2 regions of the Bacillus luti genome follow, and region 1 is predicted to be linked to the other one. Evidence: a T-box and tRNA genes for the amino acid it is inferred to sense, from the RefSeq annotation. Region 1 holds a T-box; the other holds one or more tRNA genes.
The links. A T-box is a leader RNA that pairs with one kind of tRNA and senses whether it is charged. The one in region 1 lies ahead of proS (proline--tRNA ligase), so its partner is inferred to be a tRNA-Pro.

Region 1 (4,413 bases):
TGGTAGCGGTTCTGATGGCAGTGGCTCTGGCGGCAACGGTTCTGGCGGCAGTGGTTCTGGTGGTAGCGGTTCTGGTGGCAACGGTTCTGATGGTAGCGGTTCTGGCGGCAATGGTTCTGGCGGCAACGGTTCCGGTGGTAGCGGTTCTGATGGCAGTGGTTCTGGTGGCAACGGTTCTGATGGTAGCGGTTCTGGCGGCAGTGGTTCTGGTGGCAACGGTTCTGGGGGCAACGGTTCTGGGGGTAGTGGTTCTGGTGGCAACGGTTCTGGGGGCAACGGTTCTGGGGGTAGTGGTTCTGGTGGCAACGGTTCTGATGGCAATGGTTCCGGTGGTAGCGGTTCTGGTGGTAGCGGTTCTGGCGGCAGTGGTTCTGGCGGCAACGGTTCTGGTGGCAACGGTTCTGGGGGCAACGGTTCTGGGGGCAACGGTTCTAGTGGCAACGGTTCTAGTGGCAACGGTTCTGGTGGCAATGGCTCTGGCGGCAGCCGTATTAAAGGCGATAGCAGTTCTCAAGGTAGCGATGACTCTCAAGGTAGCCGTGTTAAAGGCGATAGCAGCTCTCAAGGCGGCAATGGTTCCCAAGATGGTAATGCAAAAGATAACGCGAAAAAACAAGGCGATAAGTTACCTAATACTGCAACACATTATCCTGCATCTATTTTAATGGGACTTTCAACGTTCCTAATTGGTATGTTACTATTTATTCGCCGTAAAAATGCAAAATAAAAACACATCCCTCCATCTAAAAAATACATGGAACAAATTGTAAAACTAAAAAGGACTTTGGATTGCATTTTATTACGCAGCCCAAAGTCCTTTTTATCATCTATCAACAAAGTATTAATACGCTTTTCCCCAATACACCACTTGCTTAGCTTCTTTACCACAACAAATACATTCGTCAGCTAATTGCTCTTGCTCAAAAGGCATACAGCGTGAAGATACTCCAACTTCTTCTTTTAGTTTCTCTTCACAAGCTAATTCTCCGCACCACATCGCCTTAATAAATCCTTGCTTTTCATCAGCTACTTTTTTCATCTCTTCGAAATTCGTCACACTATACGTATTCTCATCACGAAATACTTTTGCCTTATTAAATAAAGAATTATGAATTTCTTCGAGTAATGATGGAATACGCTCTTCTAATTGATCCATTGATATAAATTCTTTTTCTTTCGTATCTCTTCTTACAAGTACGACTTGATTCTTTTCTATATCCTTTGGACCAACTTCTAATCGAATTGGAATGCCCTTCATTTCATACTCATTAAATTTCCAACCAGGTGTTTTATTGCTAACATCTACTTTCACACGTGCAACGTTTTGAATACGCTCTTGTAACTCTGTTGCCTTTTCTAACACACCTTCTTTATGCTGCGCAATCGGTACGATAACAACTTGTACTGGAGCAACTTTTGGTGGCATTACAAGCCCATTATTATCACTATGAACCATAATAAGTCCACCTATCATTCTTGTTGATACACCCCAAGATGTTTGGTGTACATATTGCCACTTACCGTTACGATCTAAAAATTTAATATCAAATGCTTCAGAGAAATTCGTTCCAAAGTTATGAGATGTTCCTGTTTGAAGTGCTTTCCCATCATGCATTAAACTTTCAATCGTATAAGTCGCCTTTGCACCCGCAAATTTTTCTTTGTCTGTTTTTTGCCCTTTAATTACTGGTATCGCTAAGTAGTCTTCACAGAAAGAAGCATATAGATTTAAAATATTTAACGTTTCAGCTTGAGATTCCTCTGCCGTTTCATGGATCGTATGACCCTCTTGCCATAAGAATTCAGTTGTACGAAGGAATGGTCTCGTTGTCTTTTCCCAACGAACTACTGAACACCACTGGTTATATAGCTTTGGCAAATCATTATAGGATTGCACAATTTTTGAAAAATGCTCACAGAATAAAGTTTCAGATGTAGGACGTACACAAAGTCGTTCCGCTAACTTTTCATCCCCGCCATGTGTCACCCATGCTACTTCAGGAGCAAATCCTTCTACATGATCCTTCTCTTTTTGCAATAAACTCTCTGGGATAAACATTGGCATATACACGTTTTCATGACCAGTTGCTTTTAATTTCTCATCCATAACCTTTTGCATATTTTCCCATAAGGCATAACCGTACGGACGTAGAATCATACATCCTTTTACACTCGAATAATCAACAAGTTCTGCTTTTTTCACAATATCTGTGTACCACTGCGCAAAGTCCTCTTCCATCTTCGTAATCGCTTGTACTTGTTCTTTTACCATAGTCAGTCTTCCTCCTTCTAGAAAATACAAAAAAGCCCGCGTCCCTAAATAGGGACCGAGCTTTGCCGGCGTTACCACCCTGATTCATGCACAAAAATTGCGCATGCTCTCTTTTTGATAACGGGAAATTCCCGCTGCATATGCAGAACTCAAAGGTAGGTTCCATATCGCCTTTTTAAGAATCTTTCAGCCTGACGGATTCTCTCTCTGCCAAAAAGGTTGAACATGTACTAGTCCTTTTTCATCGTTATAACGAAATAAATTTGTTGAATATCATAATATAAATTTCACCACAAAACAAGAGTGAATTTTCTTATTTTTATATATTCTTTTCATTTTTTACAGTTTTATACGTAGCTTTTCCGCGTAATTTTCACAAGTTGGTGTGCAATCATACCAATAAGTGTACCAAGTAGAATGAAGAAACCAATAAATCCATATCCCATTCCTTCCCATCCACCAATAACCATCATTGTAACGGGAAAGGATGCTAAGCAAAGAAGTATTAAACTAAGTGCAAATATAATATCGAACTGCTTGTCTGGAAAGCGTTTCTTTAGTAAATACGAAATAGCAAATACAAGAATAATCGTAATTCCGCCAATGATGTAAAAGATACCAAATCCATCTAACCAATCCATGTTGTTTCCTCCTTCCATAGATTCCCTTATACTTGATTATATGTTTAATTTTTCTGAAAATAAATAATAAATTTTATTTGAAAATATATTTTTATTACTAGGTATTAATAGTAATATATAGTAATAGGTTTTATATAATTAGGAGGATTACTTTATGGATAAAGCATTAACTAATCGTGTCATCATTTTATCATTCGACTGTTTATCAGCTTTAGATTTTCCTATATTACAAACATTACCTCATTTCCAATCTCTAATAAAAAAGGGCGCAATTGTGGAAAAGGTAGAGCCCATCTATCCTTCTGTAACCTATCCAAGTCACTCAACAATCGTAACTGGTAATTATCCTAATAAGCATGGTGTTGTTAGCAATACGTTACTTCAACCTGGACGTGAATCACCAGATTGGCATTGGTACCGAAAATCAATACAAGGAACAACATTATATGATGAAGCACATAAAGCAAATTTAACGACAGCAGCCCTTCTATGGCCTGTTACCGGCAGAGCAAATATTGATTACAATTTACCAGAAATCTTTCCAAATAGACCGTGGCAAAATCAAGTTTTAGTTTCATTATTTAGCGGTAGCCCGCTATATCAATTAGATTTAAATCGCCGTTTCGGCCATATACGAAATGGATTGTCACAACCTGAACTCGATGATTTCGTACTTGCTTCTGCTGTGCATACAATCCAGACGAAAAAGCCTAATGTCATGTTTGTACATTTCACCGATTTAGACACCCAAAGACACTATCATGGCTTTGAATCAAAAGAAACAATAGCCGCAATTCATAGACATGATGAGCGACTAGGAAAAATTATTCAAGCTTTAAAAGACAGTGACCTATACGAAGAGAGCACTATTATCGCTCTTGGTGATCATAGCGCTTTAAGTGAAAACAAATCCATTCAATTAAATGTACTATTTCATCAAAAAGGGCTTATATCTATAAATTCAAAGGGTAAATTAGTAGACTGGAATGCTTATTGCCAAAGTTGCGATGGATCCGCCTATGTATATGTGAAAGACAAAAACGATACAGATACGATTCGAGAAGTACAACTACTCCTTGAAGAACTGCTTCAAAATAAACAAAACGGTATTGAATTTATACTTCATGATGAGGATGCGAAAGAATGCGGTGCAGACGGTAATTGTTTATTTATGTTAGAAGCACAAGAAGGATATTATTTCACTGAAAATTATACAGGAGATTTTATAAAAGAAATTACCGAAAAAGATGTTACGCCTAGTAAAAAATATACATTTGGAACTCACGGATACTCTCCAACAAAACCTAACTATGAAACGATTTTTATCGCTGCTGGGAAAGGTATTCAAAGCGGCGTTACCATTCCTTATATGAGACTGATTGACGAAGGTCCAACTATTGCTAGACTACTTGGTTTACACTTAGGTGAAACAGACGGATCAATTGTAGAGGATTTACTTCAATTGTAAAGAACTGTGTATATATGTAAAAGTTATGTAAA
Region 2 (4,413 bases), 200 kb from region 1:
TCCGCTTGCTGAACTTGTGAAGATTGATCCTAAATCAGTTGGGGTTGGACAGTACCAACATGATGTATCTCAAAAGAGATTGAATGAATCATTAACATTTGTAGTTGAGACGGCAGTTAACCAAGTTGGTGTTAATGTAAATACGGCTTCAGTTGCATTATTACAATATGTTTCTGGTTTATCGAAAACTGTTGCGAAAAATATTGTGGCAAAGAGAGAAGAAGATGGGAAATTTACGAAACGCACGGAATTAAAGAAAATCCCGCGCTTAGGTGCAAAGACGTACGAACAATGTATAGGTTTCTTACGTATATTAGAAGGGGCGAATCCATTAGATCGAACAGGAATTCATCCAGAACAATATAAAAATGTTGAATTGTTATTGAAGAGTTTAGGTTTATCAAAAGATGATGTAGGACAATTGCATTTACAAAAGAGCTTAGAAGAAGTAGAGATTTCTAAGTTGTCTCAAGAAACGGGAGTTGGGGAACCGACATTAGTGGATATTATAGATGCGCTTATTAGTCCAGAGCGAGACATGAGAGATGAGTTGCCTAAACCACTTCTGAAAAAAGGGATTTTGAAATTAGAAGATTTAAAACGTGGTATGGAACTAGAAGGAACCGTTCGTAACGTTGTTGATTTTGGTGCTTTTGTTGATGTTGGTGTAAAGCAAGATGGTTTAGTACATATTTCTAAGCTAAGTACACAATATGTGAAGCATCCGTTAGATATTGTATCTGTCGGGCAAATTGTAAAGGTATGGGTCGATGATATTGATACAAAAAAAGGTCGTGTCGCATTATCCATGTTGCCGATTGAATAATAAGAGAAGAGAGCAGATGAAACTGCTCTTTTTTTTATTGGGTAAGAAGTATAATGGATTATTAGCTTTGATGGATTTTGCTATAATAAAACCAGCATTCATTTAGTAATTTAATTTGATACCGGTTTTTTTCGAAATATGCACGTTGCATCTGTTTTTTTAGCCATGTGGGCATAGGAATCCCTCCTTGTTTAATCCTACTCTCAAAAATCTTCCCTTTTCGCTAAGGTACTATTGATGAGAGGTTGGTGAGTGGATTTCTATTCATATTGTATTGTTAGAAACCACGCTTCTTGAATGAGGATGGGTATATGTACTATTTAATATATGTATAAGAAGGGAGAAAAGTGTAAAAATATTTTTTTGTTTAGGAGGAATGAGAATGGATGAGCGAGAAATCCAACAGCTAGTAGAGGAAGTGTCGTTAAGATACTTTGGTATGCCGTTCTTACATAAAGCGATGTTTAATAATAGATTACGTACAACTGGTGGGCGTTATCTGTTGAAGAGCCACAATATCGAACTGAATTATCAATATTATAAAATGTATGGTAAAGAAGAGTTAGTCGGGATTGTTAAACATGAACTTTGTCATTATCACTTACATATTGCAGGAAGAGGGTATAAGCACCGGGATAGAGATTTTCGTGAATTGTTAAAAGAAGTCGGTGCACCACGTTTTTGTAAACGAATGATTAATGAAGAGAAGGAACAGAAGGTTTATGTGTATGAATGTGTGGAGTGCTCATTTCAATATGTAAGGAGACGTCAAATAAATACAAAAAGATATGTCTGTGGAAAATGTAAAGGGAAACTAATTCTGATAAAGAAAACATCTTGACAGTGAAAACGCAATCCAGTATATTATAAACATGTCACGTTTGTACAAGATGTTGTGAAAAAACTTCTTGACTTACGATGATAAGTTTTATAAGATACAAATTGTCTTTATTATTCCGCAGTAGCTCAGTGGTAGAGCTATCGGCTGTTAACCGATCGGTCGTAGGTTCGAGTCCTACCTGCGGAGCCATACAGAGAAGTACCCAAGTGGCTCAAGGGGCTCCCCTGCTAAGGGAGTAGATCGCTAACGCGGTGCGAGGGTTCGAATCCCTTCTTCTCTGCCATTCATATTGGCCCGTTGGTCAAGTGGTTAAGACACCGCCCTTTCACGGCGGTAACACGGGTTCGAATCCCGTACGGGTCACCACTTCGGAGGATTAGCTCAGCTGGGAGAGCACCTGCCTTACAAGCAGGGGGTCGGCGGTTCGATCCCGTCATCCTCCACCATATAAAATATATAAGTGATATCATCGCGGGGTGGAGCAGCACGGTAGCTCGTCGGGCTCATAACCCGAAGGTCGCAGGTTCAAATCCTGTCCCCGCAACCAATGGTCCCGTGGTGTAGTGGTTAACATGCCTGCCTGTCACGCAGGAGATCGCCGGTTCGACCCCGGTCGGGACCGCCATTTTAACTTCTGCTAATTGGCAGTTGTTTTTTATTGGTCATTATGGTACAATAACATTTGTCTTTGAAAAGAAGATAATTATTTCGATGGGCTATAGCCAAGCGGTAAGGCAACGGACTTTGACTCCGTCATGCGCTGGTTCGAATCCAGCTAGCCCAGCCATTTACGAGCCATTAGCTCAGTTGGTAGAGCATCTGACTTTTAATCAGAGGGTCGAAGGTTCGAGTCCTTCATGGCTCACTTTTGTTTTTTCCGCGCGGTCGTGGCGGAACGGCAGACGCGCTAGGTTGAGGGCCTAGTGGGGGAAACCCCGTGGAGGTTCAAGTCCTCTCGGCCGCATCAAAAAATCTTTTTAAAAAAGTACTTGCATTTAAAAATGTAGTATGATAAGATAATTGAGTCGCCAAAATACAACGACGAAAAAACATCATGAATAAGCGCCCGTAGCTCAATTGGATAGAGCGTTTGACTACGGATCAAGAGGTTAGGGGTTCGACTCCTCTCGGGCGCGCCAATTACGGGAAGTGGCTCAGCTTGGTAGAGCACCTGGTTTGGGACCAGGGGGTCGCAGGTTCAAATCCTGTCTTCCCGACCACGCGGGTGTAGTTTAGTGGTAAAACAAGAGCCTTCCAAGCTCTGGTCGAGAGTTCGATTCTCTTCACCCGCTTTTAGTTCTTTGAAAACTGAACGAAACAAACAACGTGAAACGTCAATTTTTATTTTTAGATGCTAGACAAACTAACTTTATTGGAGAGTTTGATCCTGGCTCAGGATGAACGCTGGCGGCGTGCCTAATACATGCAAGTCGAGCGAATGGATTAAGAGCTTGCTCTTATGAAGTTAGCGGCGGACGGGTGAGTAACACGTGGGTAACCTGCCCATAAGACTGGGATAACTCCGGGAAACCGGGGCTAATACCGGATAACATTTTGAACTGCATGGTTCGAAATTGAAAGGCGGCTTCGGCTGTCACTTATGGATGGACCCGCGTCGCATTAGCTAGTTGGTGAGGTAACGGCTCACCAAGGCAACGATGCGTAGCCGACCTGAGAGGGTGATCGGCCACACTGGGACTGAGACACGGCCCAGACTCCTACGGGAGGCAGCAGTAGGGAATCTTCCGCAATGGACGAAAGTCTGACGGAGCAACGCCGCGTGAGTGATGAAGGCTTTCGGGTCGTAAAACTCTGTTGTTAGGGAAGAACAAGTGCTAGTTGAATAAGCTGGCACCTTGACGGTACCTAACCAGAAAGCCACGGCTAACTACGTGCCAGCAGCCGCGGTAATACGTAGGTGGCAAGCGTTATCCGGAATTATTGGGCGTAAAGCGCGCGCAGGTGGTTTCTTAAGTCTGATGTGAAAGCCCACGGCTCAACCGTGGAGGGTCATTGGAAACTGGGAGACTTGAGTGCAGAAGAGGAAAGTGGAATTCCATGTGTAGCGGTGAAATGCGTAGAGATATGGAGGAACACCAGTGGCGAAGGCGACTTTCTGGTCTGTAACTGACACTGAGGCGCGAAAGCGTGGGGAGCAAACAGGATTAGATACCCTGGTAGTCCACGCCGTAAACGATGAGTGCTAAGTGTTAGAGGGTTTCCGCCCTTTAGTGCTGAAGTTAACGCATTAAGCACTCCGCCTGGGGAGTACGGCCGCAAGGCTGAAACTCAAAGGAATTGACGGGGGCCCGCACAAGCGGTGGAGCATGTGGTTTAATTCGAAGCAACGCGAAGAACCTTACCAGGTCTTGACATCCTCTGAAAACCCTAGAGATAGGGCTTCTCCTTCGGGAGCAGAGTGACAGGTGGTGCATGGTTGTCGTCAGCTCGTGTCGTGAGATGTTGGGTTAAGTCCCGCAACGAGCGCAACCCTTGATCTTAGTTGCCATCATTAAGTTGGGCACTCTAAGGTGACTGCCGGTGACAAACCGGAGGAAGGTGGGGATGACGTCAAATCATCATGCCCCTTATGACCTGGGCTACACACGTGCTACAATGGACGGTACAAAGAGCTGCAAGACCGCGAGGTGGAGCTAATCTCATAAAACCGTTCTCAGTTCGGATTGTAGGCTGCAACTCGCCTACATGAAGCTGGAATCGCTAGTAATCGCGGATCAGCATGCCG

Region 2: it has a tRNA-Pro gene. The T-box ahead of proS (proline--tRNA ligase) is inferred to sense a tRNA for this amino acid. The anticodon was not compared.

Annotation. Positions count from the first base shown of each region.
Region 1 is NZ_CP040336.1:4,674,020-4,678,432, forward strand. It holds gene EUC40_RS27370 (cell wall anchor protein) at 1-727, shown strand, start outside; gene proS (proline--tRNA ligase) at 842-2,272, opposite strand; T-box leader at 2,320-2,526, opposite strand; gene EUC40_RS23665 (YesK-like family protein) at 2,620-2,913, opposite strand; gene EUC40_RS23670 (alkaline phosphatase family protein) at 3,068-4,381, shown strand.
Region 2 is NZ_CP040336.1:4,872,209-4,876,621, reverse strand. It holds gene EUC40_RS24545 (Tex family protein) at 1-826, shown strand, start outside; gene cmpA (cortex morphogenetic protein CmpA) at 888-1,001, opposite strand; gene EUC40_RS24535 (SprT family protein) at 1,203-1,667, shown strand; tRNA gene EUC40_RS24530 (tRNA-Asn) at 1,782-1,856, shown strand; tRNA gene EUC40_RS24525 (tRNA-Ser) at 1,860-1,950, shown strand; tRNA gene EUC40_RS24520 (tRNA-Glu) at 1,959-2,033, shown strand; tRNA gene EUC40_RS24515 (tRNA-Val) at 2,038-2,113, shown strand; tRNA gene EUC40_RS24510 (tRNA-Met) at 2,138-2,214, shown strand; tRNA gene EUC40_RS24505 (tRNA-Asp) at 2,217-2,292, shown strand; tRNA gene EUC40_RS24500 (tRNA-Gln) at 2,380-2,454, shown strand; tRNA gene EUC40_RS24495 (tRNA-Lys) at 2,460-2,532, shown strand; tRNA gene EUC40_RS24490 (tRNA-Leu) at 2,549-2,631, shown strand; tRNA gene EUC40_RS24485 (tRNA-Arg) at 2,730-2,806, shown strand; tRNA gene EUC40_RS24480 (tRNA-Pro) at 2,811-2,887, shown strand; tRNA gene EUC40_RS24475 (tRNA-Gly) at 2,889-2,959, shown strand; rRNA gene EUC40_RS24470 (16S ribosomal RNA) at 3,037-4,413, shown strand, end outside.